Regions from separate parts of the Paenibacillus canaveralius genome, predicted to be linked through region 2. Evidence: predicted binding sites of a transcription regulator. Region 2 holds the regulator's gene; each other region holds the start of a gene.

Region 1 (5,741 bases), 2.1 Mb from region 2:
CGGTCTGGCCGGTGCTTACGTAGGACTCGGCATCGTCCTTATCTTTTCCGTAGGAGCGCCGTTATTCGCCGCAAAGTCGCCCGTCACGACGACGGTTATGGGGCTGTCTTTCGGAGTCGCGCTCACGCTGGTCATTTTTGCCGGCTCGGAGCTTTTTACGGGAAACAACATGTATTTCACCATCGGAACCCTTTCGCGCAAAGTCACCTGGAAGGATACGCTCGTCAACTGGTTCTGGTGCTACCTGGGAAATTTGGCGGGAGCGATGGTTCTTGTTCTGCTGGTCGTCGGTGCAGGAGTGTTCGCCAATATTAAACCGGACCATTTGTTAATGACCATTGCCGCCAAAAAAATGGCCATGGACCCTGTGCAGTTGTTTTTCCGGGGAATTCTTTGTAACTGGTTCGTCTGTCTGGCGATCTGGACATCCACGAGAGCCAAAGAGGACACGGCAAAGCTCATCCTTATCTTCTGGATGCTGTACGGCTTTATCGCATCGGGGTACGAGCACAGCGTGGCGAACATGACCGTGCTGGGGCTGGCCCTGGTCCTCCCGCACCCCGAAACGGTAACACTGGCCGGATGGTTCCATAACATGATTCCGGTGACGCTCGGAAACATTGTCGGCGGCGCCGTGTTTGTCGGGCTGCTGTATTACTTCATCTCGCCTGCGAAACGGTTGAGCGGACGGCTTTAAACATACGCAGACGCCAGGCTGCAAGCGCAAAAACTCCCTGAGTTCGAACTCAGGGAGTTTTTTTACGAGGTTCCGGCGAAGCGGGGTGCGGATACAGCTGCGGATACAGGTGTGGATACTCCTGGCACCTTTCACGAATCCCTTACGGGAACTCGGTTCAATGCCATAAGTCTGCGTTATGCTGCAGGGAACCGCCTCCCGCAACCGCTCCCGCAACCGCTCCCGGAACCGGAAGCCACAGGAATTCCGTACTTTCCGCACGGTGAGCCGCCATATCCGGTACAAACAAAAAAAGTGTGCCGGTTTACATCCGGCACACTTCTATGGGGCAGTTTTCACAGTGGCAAATGCCCTTTAAATAATTCAGATCGCGGATCACGATATAGCCGTTATCCATTTCAATCGCTTGAGCTTTGCGCAGGTCGCTGAACATACGGTTGACGCTTTCGCGGGTCGAGCCGATCATATCCGACAGCTCGGAGTGGGTGAGCTTCTTCGTAATGCGGATCGCTCCGTCCGCTTCCGGACGGCCGTATGTGTTCGACAGTCGGATGATGGTGGAGCACAGGGCTCCGGGTTTGCCGTAGAGCATCATATCGCGGTATTTCGTCTGCGTCATCCGGTGGCTGAGCCCCATCCAGCGCATGAATTCCAGGGCGAACTCGCCGCTCTGCCAGATTAGCATTTCCACGTCTTTCTTATGGGCCACGCCGATCGTGGTTTCTTCCAGCACTTCCGCGCTGTACCAATGCTTCGTGTCGTCGTAGGGATCGATCATTCCGATGAGATCGCCCTGCTGGTATAAGTAAAGCACGAGATCCTTGCCTTCGTCCGTAGACTTCGTAGCGCGTACCCGGCCGTTTTTTATGAAATAAAGCTTGTCAGCCGTATCGCCTTCCCAAAACAGATAGGCGCCGGGTTGGAGCTTCTGCTCATGCATAATATCCGTCAGTTTCTGCAAATTTTCCGTCTTAAAAGCAGCGGTATTGCGGGGATTCGTATAGTAAACGGGATTTGTGCCGGTGTTCATGATGGCTTCCCTCCTCTTTGACTTCTGCTTCCAGTATACCGGATATGACGTAAATCATATATGATAAAAATCACACTTTCCGTACAATGTTGTTTACCACGCCTGTCCGCACTCAACGCAAACCTTCCTTTTATAGAAAAAAGGACGTAAAAAACCGGAGTCCCATCCATAATGGGGCTCCGGTTTTGATAAGGGGATAAGGCGGTTCATTTGCGGCCGGTTTGCACGGAACCCCGCGTTCGGATTCGCTTTACGACCGGTCCGGCTATGCCGCAGATCCCTTTTCTACGAATAAAACTGTTCGATATCCGTCAGCATCTGCTCGGCAAGGGGGAACACCCATTCTTTCTCTTTGCGCATATGCTCAAGAAGAATGAAGCACGACTGGAGCACGTGGGATACCGAACGCTTGGCGCACAGGGGATCAAGGGTCTGGCTGTCTTCTTTGAATGCCTGGAAGAACAGGCGCAGGTTATGCACGGCCATGTTGTATTCCTGCTTCATAACGGCGGTAGGGCCCATTTTGTCGCCCGTATACAAATCCACGATAGGGAAAAGCGTCTCCTGTTCATCCTGCTGGTACTGCTGGAAAAATTTCAAGAACCGTTCGGCGCGTATCTTCAGCTGATTTAAATCGGCTTTGAGCGTATCCCGGCTTCCGGCGGCTCCGATTCCGCGTGCGAGCATTTGCAGCTCCAGCAGATCGGCCTCCAGAAATTCATGCTGCTGCTTCAAATAATATAGGGCGTCGGACAACTGGCTGCCGGGGTCCATGGCGGCATACGGCAGACGTTCCACGGTCATTGTGCTCATCGTCATTTCCTCCTGTCGGGTCCTGCGGATGATGGTAAAGCGCGCGCGTGTTTCCTGTCTTCACCATAATGCGCGGCAGATGTTTTGTCTGTGAGAAATGTCATAGTGAAAAAATTCACAAAGTCCTATAATGAGGGTGTAGATAGAACAGAGGAGGCGGAGAGATGGCTGTACAGGAAAAGGAGTCTTTGAAACCCGGCGGGGCGGCCAAAGAACAGGTAGACCGGCTGGTGCAGAAAGCGAAAAAAGCGCAGGCCGCATTTGAAGGACTGGATCAGGCCCGGATCGACCGGATCGTCCAGGAGATGGCGCTGGCGGGGGTAGACCGGCATATGTACCTCGCCAAGCTTGCGGTGGAAGAAACGGGCCGGGGCGTGTATGAAGACAAGATCATCAAGAACTTGTTCGCGACGGAGTATATTCATAACTCCGTGAAGTACGACAAAACGGTCGGCGTAATCGACGAAGACGCGACGACCGGGCTCACCTCCATCGCCGAACCGGTGGGAATTATCGCGGGGGTCACCCCGGTCACGAATCCGACCTCGACGACGATGTTTAAAGCGCTGATCGCGATAAAAACGCGGAATCCGATTATTTTCGCCTTCCATCCGTCGGCGCAGAAATGCAGCTCCGAAGCGGCCCGCGTTCTATATGAAGCGGCCGTCAGCCACGGGGCTCCGCAGGATTGCATCCAGTGGGTGGAAAAGCCATCCATGGAAGCGACGCACGAGCTTATGCACCACGAGGGAGTGGCCCTGATTCTCGCTACCGGCGGCTCGGGCATGGTCAAATCCGCCTACAGCGCCGGCAAACCCGCGCTCGGAGTTGGTCCGGGCAACGTGCCGTGCTTCATCGAGAGAACCGCGGACCTGCGCCAGGCGGTCACGGATCTGATCCTCTCGAAGACGTTTGACAACGGCATGATCTGCGCATCCGAGCAGGCCGTTATTCTGGACGAGGCGATCGCGGCGGAAGCCAAAGCGATGCTGAAGGCGCAGGGCTGTCACTTCCTGAGCGCCAAGGAAACGAAGAAGCTGTCCCAGTTCGGCATGAACGCCGGATGCGCCGTGAACGCGGCGATCGTGGGTCAGCCGGCGGTACGGATCGCCGAAATGGCCGGCTTCGAGGTTCCCGCCGGGACGAAGATCCTGATCGCCGAGCTCGACGGCGTCGGTCCGGCTTACCCGCTGTCCGCCGAGAAGCTGAGCCCCGTGCTGGCCTGCTACACGGCCGCCACGGCTCAGGCGGGCATTGCCCGGGCGGCGGAGATAGCCGCATTCGGCGGTCTCGGCCATACCTCGGTCATCCATTCCAATGACGACGGAGTGATCGCGGCTTTCGCCAAGGAGCTGCCGACCTGCCGCATTATCGTGAACGCGCCTTCGACTCACGGGGCGATCGGGGATATCTACAACGCCAATATCCCCTCGCTGACACTCGGCTGCGGTTCGTACGGACGCAATTCCACTTCTTCGAACGTAACGGCAGTCAACTTGATCAATGTCAAAAAAGTCGCACATCGGACGGTGAATATGCAGTGGTTTAAAGTGCCCGAAAAAATTTATTTCGAGAGAAACGCCACCCAGTACCTGGCCAAAATGCCGGACATCACCCGGATTCTGATCGTGACGGACCCGATGATGGTGAAGCTGGGCTACGTGGAACGTGTGGAACATTATTTGCGCCAGCGCAGAATGCCGGTTGCCGTCGAAGTTTTCAGCGATGTCGAGCCGGACCCTTCGGTCGATACCGTTGAACGCGGCACGGCCATGATGAACGCCTTCCAGCCGGACTGCATTGTGGCACTCGGCGGCGGATCGCCGATGGATGCGGCCAAAGCGATGTGGCTGTTCTACGAGTACCCCGATGTCACGTTCCATTCGCTGAAGCAGAAGTTCATGGACATTCGCAAGCGGACGTTCAAATATCCGAAGCTCGGCAAAAAGGCGAAGTTCGTTGCCATTCCGACGACTTCGGGAACAGGTTCCGAAGTGACTTCGTTCGCTGTCATCACGGATAAGCAGAACGGCCACACGAAATATCCGCTCGCCGATTACGAGCTGACGCCGGACGTGGCTATCGTGGATCCCGAATTCGTATACTCGCTTCCGAAAACGGCCGTGGCCGACACCGGCATGGATGTGCTGACCCACGCGATCGAAGCCTACGTCTCCGTCATGGCAAACGACTATACGGACGGACTGTGTCTCCAGGCCATCAAGCTCGTCTTCCGCAACCTGGAAGAGTCCCATGCGACGGGCGACAAGCTGGCGAGGGAGAAAATGCACAACGCGTCCACGATCGCCGGTATGGCCTTTGCGAACGCCTTCCTGGGCATCAACCACAGTCTGGCGCACAAGTGGGGCGGACAGTACGGAACGGCGCACGGCCGGACCAACGCGATCCTGATGCCTTACGTCATCCGGTATAATGCGGCGAAGCCGACGAAATACGCTTCGTTCCCGAAATACTCGCACTACTGCGCCGACGAACGCTATGCCGAGATCGCCCGGTTCCTGGGGCTTCCGGCCGCAACTACGGAGGAAGGCGTGAAGAGCCTTATCGACGCCATCCGCGAGCTGAACAAGAAGCTGGGCATTCCCGCTTCGTTCAAGGAACTCGGCTTCGACGCCGACGACTTCGAAAGCCGCGTCGACTATTTGGCGGACAAAGCGTTCGAAGACCAGTGCACGACCGCCAATCCGAAAATGCCGCTCGTCAGCGAGCTGGCCGAAGTATACCGGGACGCTTTCTACGGCAGAATCTGAGCGGGCAGACCGGGAATGACCGTTGGCCGAATAAGCGGAACAGAGCCGCAGCAGCCATAGCACTCGATAAGGTAAAACAGGCATAAAGACAGCAGTAACGACGGGCGCGGGCGGAAAAGTTTGCGCTGAAACGAAATAAGCTTTGCCGGGCGGCCGCTCCGCGGCCCGTCCGTTCATTCCAAGGAGGGAACAAAGATGGCTATCGAAGAGCGCGAAATGCGCATGAAGTCTGCTGAAGAGGGAGTATACCGCGGGTTCCGCAAAGGAAAGTGGCAGCACGGGATCGATGTCCGTGACTTTATCGAGCTTAACCTGACGCCTTATGAGGGAGACGAGGCTTTTCTTGCCCCTCCGACGGAAGATACGAAGGCGCTGTGGGAAGTCGTCAAGGAGTTGACCCGGCGCGAAAGAGAACAGGGAGGCGTACTCG
Region 2 (5,741 bases):
ATAATCGTTTTTTTCATGGGATAGCCCTCATTCCGTATAAAGTGCCGAAATCGGCAGTTATTCTTATCTTTTCAATGTACAACGTCACCTGTTTAAAATCAAGCCGAGCAAACAATTGAAAAAACGCTCAACCAGTGATTGCTTTCTGGGGAAATGTTATGATATTTTTAAGTTTGTGAGTTTAAGCTACAAAATTCTACATACATTAAACTTAACTTCACGGAATCTTTACAATCGAATCACTAGGAGGAACCGTAATGGCATCGCTTTTTAGCAGTAAAAGAGGAGACGTCGATTTTTTAAACCTGCTCATTCGGGCGGCAGAAAACACACTCCATGCATCCCAGATGTTCAGAAACGCGATGATGGGAGATAAAATTCCGGAAAACTTTTTCCAGATGATCAAAGACATCGAGAGTAAGGGCGACCAGATCACCCACGAAATCTTTAAAGAGCTGAACAAAGTCTTTATCACTCCGCTTGACCGTGAAGATATTATGGAGCTGGCTTCCAAACTCGACGACGTACTGGACGGCATTGAAGCGACTGCGGCACGTTTTGATTATCTCAACATCAGCCAGACGGACAAGGTTATGCAGGAATTCTCCGCCGTGATCGTGTCCAGCTGCCAACATATGCTCGATGCTTTCAAGCTTCTTTCCAAAAAGAAGTACATGCAGATTCCTCAACATACGGTAGAAATCAATGCGCTTGAGAACGAAGCCGACCGCCTGATGCGCGAAGGCATCCGTGAGATTTTCATTACCAAACGCGATCCTTACGAGGATTTCAAGCTCAAAGAACTTTATGAACGTCTCGAACAGACCACCGATGCATGTGAAGACGTTGCCAACATCTTGGAAAGCGTCGTGCTGCGCTACTCGTAAGCCCAGCAGTTTAGGAGGATTTCATGACGACAACAGTTCTTATTACCTTGATTGCGATCGTTTTTCTCGCCCTTGCCTTTGACTTCATTAACGGTTTCCACGATACGGCGAATGCGGTAGCGACTTCGATCTCTACGCGCGCAATGAGTCCTAAAGTGGCCATTATATCCGCCGCATGTCTGAACTTCGTCGGCGCCCTGTATTCTTCGGAAGTGGCGAAGACGATCGGCAGCGGGATCGCGGATCCGTCCAAGATCAACCACGGTGAATTTATCGTCATCGCGGCCCTGCTTTCCGCCATTATCTGGAACCTGGTTACCTGGTATTATGCCATTCCCTCCTCTTCCTCCCATACGCTCATCGGGTCCATTGTCGGAGCCGTGCTGGCCGGGGCGGGAGCCGACTTCGTCAAATGGGGCGGTCTCGGCAAGATCGTACTGATTCTGGTGCTTTCACCGATAGTCGCGTTTGTAGCCGGCTATATCATCATGACGATCATCAAATACCTCGTTATTCTGACGGGCAACAAATCCCGCTCGAAGCTGAACCGCGTGTTCAAGTTCTTCCAGATTCTGTCCGCCTGGCTGCTGTCCTTCTCCCACGGGGGAAATGACGCCCAGAAAGCGATGGGCATTATCGTATTCGGACTCGTCGCTGCCGGAGCCCAGACAACCATGGACGTGCCGTTATGGGTCAAAATCGCGGCTGCGACCGCTATGGGTCTCGGAACTTCGATCGGAGGCTGGAAGATCATCAAGACGATCTCCAAAAACTTGATCAAAATCGAGCCGATCAACGGATTCGCTTCGGATTTGACTTCCTCCATCGTGATTCAGACTTCCACGCATATGGGGATGCCGCTTTCGACTACTCACGTAATTTCCTCCGCCATCATCGGTTCCGGTTCCGTACTCCGGTTTCATGAGGTGAAGTGGGGTACGGTAACACGCATGGTCGTTACCTGGATCATTACGATTCCGATCAGCATCATTCTGTCTTATGTGCTCTATACCGTGTTGTTTAAGTTCTTCGTATAAATTAAAATTGGATTCCATTAAAAAACCGCCATACGGCCCAAACGGCCCATATAGCGGTTTTTCTGGTTTTTAAGACTAGACCCTCACTTGTTTATTCAGGAAGGTAATAGGCCAAGCTCTGGAGCTCTGCCGTAAAGTCCGCATGATGCACACGGATTTCTTCCGGTACTTTCAAAATGGACGGAGCGAAATTCAGAATCGCTTCGATGCCCGCCTTCACGAACTGGTTTGCGACGTTTTGCGCTTCCGGCGCCGGAACGGTTATGATGCCGATTCGAATGCTGGAATCCCGGATAACATCGGCCAGATGCTCCATGGGCAGAACGCTCATGTTATTGATAACCTGGCCGATCTTGTCCGGCGACGAATCGAAAATCGCCGTTATTTTCATCTGATCACGCAAATAGATGTTATAGTTGCACAGCGCCCGGCCCAGGTTACCGGCTCCCACGAGGGCAACCGGTATTTGGCGGTCAAGCTTCAAAATCTGGCGGATCTTCTCGATAAGATAGGTTACATCGTAGCCGATCCCCTTCTTTCCAAATTCACCGAAGTAAGCCAAATCTTTGCGGATTTGGGCCGGATTCAGATTCAGCTTCTGTCCCAGATCCTGGGACGAAACCGTTAATACGTTTTTCTTCGACAGTTCGTTAAGAAAACGCAGATAGATCGGCAGCCGTTTTACGACTGCCTCGGATATTTTAGGTGACTTCAAGCGAGTTCTCTCCCATCCATTCCTGAATTCTCGGTACGATGCGCTCTACAGGCATATGTTCAATCTTCGGCCCCGGCAGAGAGTAGAGAAAGTGCTTGCCGTACTGTGTCTCGATGACACGCGTATCGTAGATCAGCACAATGCCTTTGTCCGAAGCTCTGCGTACGAGCCGGCCGAACCCCTGCTTGAACCGTATGACGGCCTGAGGCACCGACAGCTTCATGAACGGGTTCTGATTCCGTTTTTTCAGGTTTTCGCTCTTCGCTTCGACCAGCGGATGATTCGGCGGCTGGAAAGGCAGCCGTACGATCGCCAGACACGTCAGAGCTTCTCCGGGAATGTCCACCCCTTCCCAGAACGAGCTCGTGCCCAGCAGAACACATGCTTTATGCTCTTGGAAAAGCCGGGTCAGCTTGCTGCGGTTGCCGGTGTCCACCCCTTGACCGAGCACATGAATCCCCTGCGGACGGAGATTTTCTTTCAGAACCGCGTGGGCCTGCTTCAGCATCCGGTTCGAAGTGAACAGAACGAGCATCCTGCCCCGTGTGGCCACGGCCACATCCGTAAGCGACTCCGTCAGCGCTTTGAGGAACTCCTCCTCGCCGCTGCGGCCTTTTAACATCGGAAAATCCCGCGGAATGCACACAAGCGCCTGCTGCCGGTACTGGAACGGGGACGGAAGCTGGACGGTCTTCAGCTTCGGATTCTTCTCTTCTTCAGCAGGCAGTTTCAGCCCGAGCTGATCCGCCGAATACTGGAACGATTTATTCACCGACAGGGTAGCCGAGGTGAGAATCACGCTCTCCTTGTTGTCAAAGAAATGTTCGCGGATCAGGGGGCTGACGTCCATCGGCACGGAGATCAGATTGATCGAACGGCTCTTGTTGTATGTCCCCGCTTCCACCCAATACACGAAGTTGTCGTCCGCCATCTTCATAAAGAAGCGGAGCGTCTCCTTGGCAGCCTGCAGTTCCTTCGCAACCCCGCCGAGATCGGTTACGAAGCTCTGGACGTCGTATTCTTCCTGGACTTCCTTCAAATCCTGAGCGAGCGAATCGACGGATTTGTACACATCCTGAATATGCTGTTCCAATATCTCTTCCAGATCCGTAAAATCGCTCCAGTTCGGCGGGAGCGACTCTTTCTTCAAACGCATCACCAGAGAACCGGGATCGATCTGGCCGGGCTCGGAATTCGTCTGGAGCAGCTCGTAAAACTTTTCACAGAGTAAATCCCAAGCTTCCTTGATCAGCAGCGTTTTCGGGAAAAGGTTGTCGATGCCGTTCATCCAGGTAGCCGCGCGATAGTCGTCGTCATAGCGCTGCAGCTTCGTCCGGAGAGCCGGCAACTGCCCGTTCCGGCTGTCTTTGAACAGCCAGAGGAGCTGATTGGTCAGTCCCAGATAATGAAGCTCCTTACCCAAATGCTTGCTGGCTACCTCTTCGAAATGATGGGCCTCATCCAGGACGAGGTGCTTATAAGCCGGCAGCACACGGTTCTCGGCCTTCATATCCGTGAACAGCAGCGAGTGGTTCGTAATGACAACGTCCGAATTGTTGGCGTCATGGCGAGCACGGTGATAAAAGCACTTTTTGAACCATGGGCAGTGCCGGTTCTGACACGACTCCGCATCGCTCGATACGGTATGCCAGAAAGCGGCGCCCTTGTTTCCGAAATGCAGCTCCTCTTCGTCGCCCGTCTGCGTCTGACTCAGCCAAACGACCATCTGTGCGGCCGTAATGGCATCCTCCTTGCCCGTGTCGAACTCCTGCATGGAGATGCGGTTCTCGAACTTGCGGAGGCACAGGTAGTGGCTGCGGCCTTTGAGAACGGACGCTTTAAAATTGACCGGGAAAATTTCGTGAAGCAGGGGAATATCCCGCTCCCGCAGCTGCTCCTGCAAATTGATGGTGTGCGTGCTGACCACCACCTTCTCGTCGTGCTTGATCCCGTAATAGAGGGACGGAATCAGGTAGCCGAGCGATTTGCCCGTGCCCGTACCGGCTTCGATCATGAGATGCCGGTCGTTCTGGAAGGCTTCCTCAATTTCGTGAATCATGATTTCCTGGGCTTCGCGGCTTTCGAAATGCTCGAATTTCGCTTTCAAAGCCTCTTTTACCTGTTCGTAAACGTCTTCAAATGAGTCGCTCAGTTCCAGCACATCGTTCTCGTCACGTACCGGGTCTTCGTCCCCCCAGTCCTGCACGTTCAGTGCGAACTGGCGGTAATACTGATGAACCGATGTATCCAGAGGTGTCTGCTGTTCCTTGAACCGGGCGATTTCCGACATAAACCAGCCTAGGTCGCTCGTCTCGGCGGGCAGGATCTGGGCCAGACGCTGAACCGTCAGCAAAGGCAGGGAAAGCAGCCTGTCCAGGCTCATCGTCCAGATCTCCGCCGTAACGTCCGCATCGCTGTCCGCCTGGTGAGGCCGCTCATGCTCGATGCCGAAGGCCGAAGCCACCATGCCGAGCTGATACGTCGGAAGAGACGGAAACACGATTCTCAGCATATCTATCGTGTCCAGGACGCGTCCGGTAAAATCGGGATAGCCCGTTTTACGCAGAGCGCGCTGCAGAAAACCGAGATCGAAAGAGGCGTGGTGAGCCACAAGCACGCAGTCAAAAAGCAGCGGGTACATCTCCGCCATAATATCATCGAGCTTTGGAGCATGCTCCACCATCTCGTCGGTAATGCCCGTAAGCTCCGTAATCGAAGAAGGTATACTGATCCCCGGGTTTACCAGGGAAGTATACCTGTCGGTTACTTCCATATCATCTATAATAACGAGACCGACTTGAATAATATCGTCAGCCGGGCCCGTTCCAGTCGTTTCAAAATCCAAAACCGCAAATTTCATAAGTTCAAGCCTTCTTCCTTTCTCCAGCTTCTATTCTAAGCATACCACATTTAGAGGCCCAGAGGGGAAGTTAGTTTGTCGATTCCACAAATAAAGAGAGCATCCGTTCTTATTTCTTCTTATTCGTTCGATGCGGAAAAAAGCTCCAGACAGTCCGGATCGGCATGATAGGCTTTTTTGAAATACTCAAGCGCCTGTTCCAGATTCCGGTTCTGAAACTGGATGCAGCCCATCGCGTTGTA
Region 3 (5,741 bases), 580 kb from region 2:
CCATCGATTCACTGGAAGCGGGCAAGCACGTAATGTGTGAAAAGCCGATGGCTAAAACGTCCGTGGACGCCCGCCGCATGGTGGATGCCGCCAAACGGACCGGCAAGAAGCTGACGATCGGTTATAACAACCGTTTCCGTTCCGATTCCCAATATTTGAAAAAGCTCTGCGAAGACGGCGAGCTCGGGGAAGTTTACTTCGCCAAAGCCCACGCTATCCGCCGCCGTGCGGTTCCGACTTGGGGCGTATTTCTGGATGAAGAAAAGCAGGGCGGAGGCCCGCTTATCGATATCGGAACTCACGCGCTCGACCTTACGCTATGGATGATGGACAACTACAAGCCGAAGGTTGTGCTCGGTACTTCGTACCATAAACTCTCTCACCGGGCTAACGCAGCGAACGCATGGGGACCTTGGGACCCGGCGAAGTTCACGGTGGAAGATTCCGCTTTCGGCATGGTCACGATGGAGAACGGCGCGACGATTATGCTCGAATCCAGCTGGGCGCTGAACACCCTGGAAGTCGACGAAGCGAAATGTACGCTGAGCGGCACCGAGGGTGGAGCCGACATGAAGGACGGCCTGCGCATCAACGGCGAGAAAAACAGCCGCCTGTACACGCAGAATATCGAGCTTTCGAGCGGCGGCGTCGCTTTCTACGAAGGCGCGTCCGAGAATGCTCCCGATCTTGAAATGCGTATGTGGATCGACGCGATCCAGAACGATACAGAGCCGGTAGTTACACCGGAACAGGCGCTTGTCGTGTCGGAGATTCTTGAAGCGATCTACGAATCCGCGAAAACCGGCAAAGCGGTTTACCTGAACGGAGACAAAGAATAGCAGGCAAAGTCCGCTTACCATAAAAAGTCCGCCTCGGTTACGGGGCGGATTTTTTCGTTAAACAATTAACAAAAATAAGCTCGTTTCCGTTTGCGGAGAACGGGCTTTTTTGCCGTGTGGAAGAATGCGGGAAGAAGGGATTGTCGAGTCATCCGCGGGAGAATGATTCCCGTCAGACTAAATGATTTGGGGACACGCGGGTATCGGTACAGAAGTGCGATGTTGCACCATCAAACGGGGGAGCGTGGAAAGAAGAAACGGGGCGATACATTCGCAGGGCGGCACAAGAAATGCCTATTCTTCCTTCTCGTCGTCTACGGCATCGTCTTCGAACGGTTCGCGATCTTCTTCGTAATACATGGGGCGGCACCTCCTTCGGTCATGTATTCTTACATACTAGTTTATGATCGTTTTCTGCAAATTATCACCATGTAAGCGGCAGGTAAAATAAAAAAGGCGATTCTCTGCGGGAATCACCTTTTTTGCTGATTATTTTTTGGCTGATTATAAAGAAGGGAACGGCGGATCGATACGGGTTAGACAGGGAGGTTCAGCGCATCCGCCGCCCTTGCTCACTTTCCGGCTCGTCCGTGACATCTTTGGTGCGGGGCGCCCATAAAAACAGGAAGAGCAGCGAGATCGCAACGACAATCGGAGGAGCATACATGATCATAAAGTGTTCCAAGGTGGCTTCATCCTTTCTTATCCCGGTTTCCTTGAACATAGCTGGCATCGAACAGGAACAGTCTCATAAGCAGAACAAGCGAAGGTATGAGGATCAGCAGACCGGCGATAAAAGCGACAATAAGCGCCGTGCCCATGGCGGGATTGGTGAAATTTTCATGAATCGTAATGTACGGATACAGAATGTAAGGCAGATGGGAGGCCCCGTACCCGAAAAAGGCAAACGCGAACTGAAGCAGGACGAAGGTGAAGCCGAGTCCCAGATGTCTTTTTTTCCAGACGGCGTAGACGGCTATCAGAAAGCAGAGAAACGAGATGACGAACATCCAGGCGAGATCGAGCATTTTGGTGAAATGTTCGGGATTGTGCCGGGAGATCGCGAAAAAGACGAGCACGCTGGCCAGAATGGTCGGAGCGCTCCAGAAAAGCGCATACCCGCGTACGATTTCAAAAGCGGCCTTGTCCTTCGCTTTATGCGCATAGTAGGCGAGGAACATGGCGGAGATGTACAGCACGCTGACGATAGCGAGCAGCACGACCGACCAGGTGTAGACGCTGCCCAGGAGAGCGCTCCAGTCCAGTGTGATGGCGCCGTCCGTCTCCACGATCAGGCCGCCTTCCGAAATGGCCAGCACGGTCGATAACGCGGCGGGAATCAGCAGCCCGGTAGCTCCGTAGATGAGCATGTACCACTGGTTGTCTTTGGACCCGTACGTGCTGAATGCGTAGTAGGAACCCCGCAAAGCGAGAAGAATCAGCGCCAAAGAGCCGGGGACGAGCAGCGCCGTGCCATAATAACGGGCTGTTTCGGGGAAAAATCCGACCAGGCCGATATAGAAGAAAATAAGAAATACGTTGGTAACTTCCCAAACGGGAGAAAGATAGCGCTCGATGATGCGGTGCGTAATATTTTTACTGCCTGTAATGACGGAATAGTAGCTGAAAAAACCGGCTCCGAAATCGATGGAAGCCACGATCAGGTACCCGAACAGAAACACCCACAGAACGGTGATGCCGAGCAGCTCCAGATTCATTCCAGCGGCCCCCTTTTCTCGAAAACGCCGAATGCGATCAATTCATCCGCAACGTCGTTGTTTTTGAACAGCTTGGACAGCACTTTAATCGCGGTAAGCCCCAAGACGAGATAGAGCAGACAGAACAGGAGCAGCATCGTGTCGACGTGGGCCGACGTTGTGGCGGCTTCGGCCACTTTCATATAGCCGCGGAGAATCCACGGCTGCCGGCCTACTTCGGCGTAGAACCAGCCGAGCCAGATGCCGATCATGGAGAGCGGTCCGCAGGCGACGATCACCCGGAGCAGCCAGCGCGGAGCGGGCTTCGAGGCGCGTTTGCTGCGGCTGAGCCACAGGTAGAGAGCCGCGATCACGATGGTGAACATGCCGATGGTAACCATGCCGTCGAAGAAGTAATGAACGTAGAGCGGAGGCTCCAGCTCGTCGGGAATCTGATCCAGCCCTTTGACTTCAAAATCGGGATTGCTGCCGGCGAGAATGCTCAGGGCGAACGGGATTTTCAGCCCGTATTTGATTTCCTTGTCTTCCGTTAATATACCGCCGTATACAAGAGGAGCTTTGGTCTGTGTCTCGAAATGCCATTCGGCGGCCGCCAGTTTTTCGGGCTGATACGCCGCCAGGAATTTCCCCGAGAGGTCGCCGATCGCGGCCGTTGCCAGCGCGAACACAAGACCTGCGGTTATCGTGAGCTTGAGCGCCTTCTTGGCGTAAAGCCGGTCTCCTTTGCGACGCAGCAGCGAGAAGGCCGCTATGGCCGCGAGAATGAACGCGCATGTCATGTAAGCCGAAGCGAGGACGTGGGAGACTTTCGTGGGCGTCGCCGGATTGAACATGGCCGCGATGGGGTCCACGTTCGTGATTTTGCCGTTTTCAAGCGTAAAGCCCTGCGGCGTGTTCATAAACGCATTGACGGTCGTAATGAAAAAAGCCGAAGCGGAAGAGCCGATTGCAACCGGGATGAGCAGCATGAGATGCCGTTTCGGTTTGAACCGGTCCCAGGTATACAAATAAATGCCGAGGAAAATCGCTTCGACGAAGAAAGCGAACGTCTCCATAAACAACGGCAGCGCGATGGCCTGGCCGGCGATTTCCATAAAGCTCGGCCAAAGCAGGCTGAGCTGGAGGCCGATGGCCGTTCCGGTCACAACGCCGATGGCGACCGTGATGACGAAGCCGCGCGCCCAGCGGCGGGCCAGCAGTGTGTAGTACCGGTCGTTCTTGCGGATGCCCGTCCATTCGGCCAGAGCGATCATCACCGGAACACCGACACCGATAGTCGCGAAAATAATGTGAAACGCGAGTGTCACTTCGGTGAGTATACGGCTGTACAGCACAGGATCATAATGAAACACGATGCACCAACTCCCCCTGGGATATTCTTGTTCTCGCTAAACGTAAGGCAAGGTTATGCAAGCAATCTGCGCAGAAAGGAGAGCAGCATAACGGCGGCTACGACGAACATAAGGATCATCAGCCGTTTCTCCTGCCGTTTAAACGGATTCATGCTTTCACCGCCCCGGGAATTAAATATAAAACGAGACCCTAGATTACTTAACCTAAAACCTTATATGTTTATCTTACATATTTAGCTGTGATTATTTTCACAATACCTGTGAGTAAACGGTGAAGAAAGGTTGACGAAATGTTGACGGGCATCTTATAAAAGAAGCTCCGCCCGGAAGCACGAATGGTGCTTCCGGACGGAGCTTTTTTGTGTACATGGATCTTTATGCGGCCTTCGGTTACAAGAGTCGTTAGAGGCGGAAACCCGGGAACAGGAAACTGCCCGGTTCATCTTGCAAGGCTGTTGGAACTCCGAACAAAGTGTTAGAGATGTGGGCCAACCCGCCATTTGAATCTGGAGGAACAAACCGAAACTCGGAACAGGCCGTGACCGAAAACCGAAAACCGAAAACCGAAAACCGAAAACCGAAAACCGAAAACCGAAAACCGAAAACCGAAAACCGTAACGGTAACCTCACCCATAACAATCGGGTGGTCCGCTAATCCTGCTCTTTCTGGATTTTAGCGGGATTGTTGATTTTGTACGGCACGGGATAACGGGTCAGCTTCTTGGCCACGATTTTGGCCTCGAACGTGATCGTATCACCGACTTCGAGCTCCAGCTTTTTCAGCGTTGCGCTGTGGCTGGACCAGGCGGTGCCGATTTCCGTTTCCGGTTCCGCAATGGCCACATTCTCGTAAATGATAACCTCATCGTCGTTATCGGAAAAATGATTGGGAACCGTCGTGAAATCCTGTACCGTGGCGGTCATCTTCACTTTTCCTTCGGGAAGCTGAAGCTTAGGCGCTTTTTCTTTCTTCGCCTTCGCTTTAGGCGCATCGGCGGCCGCGGTTGCACTAGCGGGTTTGTCCGGCTCGGCCGGTTCGGTCTGCCCCGATACGGACTCCGTCCCTGGCGCCGGTGCCTCGTCTGCGGCCGGCCGGGCTTCCTGCACGGCATCTGCCGGAGTCCCGAAGGCCACGTCCGCCGCAGTTTCGGCTGGGGGCTCTACGCTCCCGGACGGCCCGCTTCCTTCCGGAGCACCGGCTTCGGGAGGGGCTTCGCCTGCGGACCACTGCCGCTGCCCGTAATTCGCCGCCTGCATTTCCTTCAGGTAGGAAGGATGGATGCAGTGCTGCTGCTTGTTGTCAAATTCGATGACAGCCGTCATCTTGTCGGTGTATCCGACGATGGTGCAGGGAACGTTCAAGCCGTTTCCCTTATAAAAAAAGGCCTTGGTCTTGGTTGCCTTACCGGACAGCAGGCCCCATTCCCTGCACTGTTCAATCTGCTCCGCCTCGTCTTCGAAGGCGTGGTAAATGCCGGGCTGAATCGTAAACGCGTATACCATCGCTTCTCCGCCTTTCTGTTTGTCCCGTTTATTTTACCATGTTTGCGCCGTTGTTTTCACCGGTTTCGGGGAAGGCGAGAATGAACGTCGAGCCGGCGCCTTCCCGGCTCCGGACGGAGATCGCACCGCCGTGGGCTTCGACGATCGATTTCGTGATCGACAGCCCGAGTCCGGCTCCGCCGTGCTTGCGGGTTCTGGAGGAGTCGCTGCGGTAAAAGCGCTCAAATACATGAGCCGCGTGCTCTTCGGGAATTCCCGGACCGTTATCTTTCACCTTCAGCGAGATCCCGTCCTTGTCGGCGGATAAAATGACCGTGATGACGCCGGTC

The links. The regulator Rex, encoded in region 2, represses fermentation and respiration genes when NADH is low (regulators of the CRP and FNR family bind a similar motif). The targets are predictions, from matches to a motif close to TTGTGAAATATTTCACAA.
Region 1: adhE (bifunctional acetaldehyde-CoA/alcohol dehydrogenase) is a predicted target of Rex. The motif match lies at 2,644-2,661, and genes of this name have one in related genera.
Region 3: ABC395_RS06385 (cytochrome ubiquinol oxidase subunit I) is a predicted target of Rex. The motif match lies at 4,147-4,164, and genes of this name have one in related genera.

What each region holds. Positions count from the first base shown of each region.
Region 1 covers NZ_JBDFMM010000001.1:4,016,531-4,022,271, reverse strand. The annotation lists gene ABC395_RS18175 (formate/nitrite transporter family protein) at 1-697, shown strand, start outside; gene ABC395_RS18170 (Crp/Fnr family transcriptional regulator) at 1,002-1,727, opposite strand; gene ABC395_RS18165 (hemerythrin domain-containing protein) at 2,013-2,540, opposite strand; gene adhE (bifunctional acetaldehyde-CoA/alcohol dehydrogenase) at 2,705-5,311, shown strand; gene pflB (formate C-acetyltransferase) at 5,507-5,741, shown strand, end outside.
Region 2 covers NZ_JBDFMM010000001.1:1,954,342-1,960,082, reverse strand. The annotation lists gene ABC395_RS09265 (amidohydrolase) at 1-17, opposite strand, end outside; gene ABC395_RS09260 (DUF47 domain-containing protein) at 258-887, shown strand; gene ABC395_RS09255 (inorganic phosphate transporter) at 911-1,924, shown strand; gene ABC395_RS09250 (redox-sensing transcriptional repressor Rex) at 2,016-2,639, opposite strand; gene dinG (ATP-dependent DNA helicase DinG) at 2,626-5,526, opposite strand; gene ABC395_RS09240 (tetratricopeptide repeat protein) at 5,619-5,741, opposite strand, start outside.
Region 3 covers NZ_JBDFMM010000001.1:1,377,419-1,383,159, forward strand. The annotation lists gene ABC395_RS06370 (Gfo/Idh/MocA family protein) at 1-839, shown strand, start outside; gene cydS (cytochrome bd oxidase small subunit CydS family protein) at 1,390-1,524, opposite strand; gene ABC395_RS06380 (cytochrome d ubiquinol oxidase subunit II) at 1,532-2,557, opposite strand; gene ABC395_RS06385 (cytochrome ubiquinol oxidase subunit I) at 2,554-3,909, opposite strand; gene ABC395_RS06390 (hypothetical protein) at 4,561-5,412, opposite strand; gene ABC395_RS06395 (sensor histidine kinase) at 5,441-5,741, opposite strand, start outside.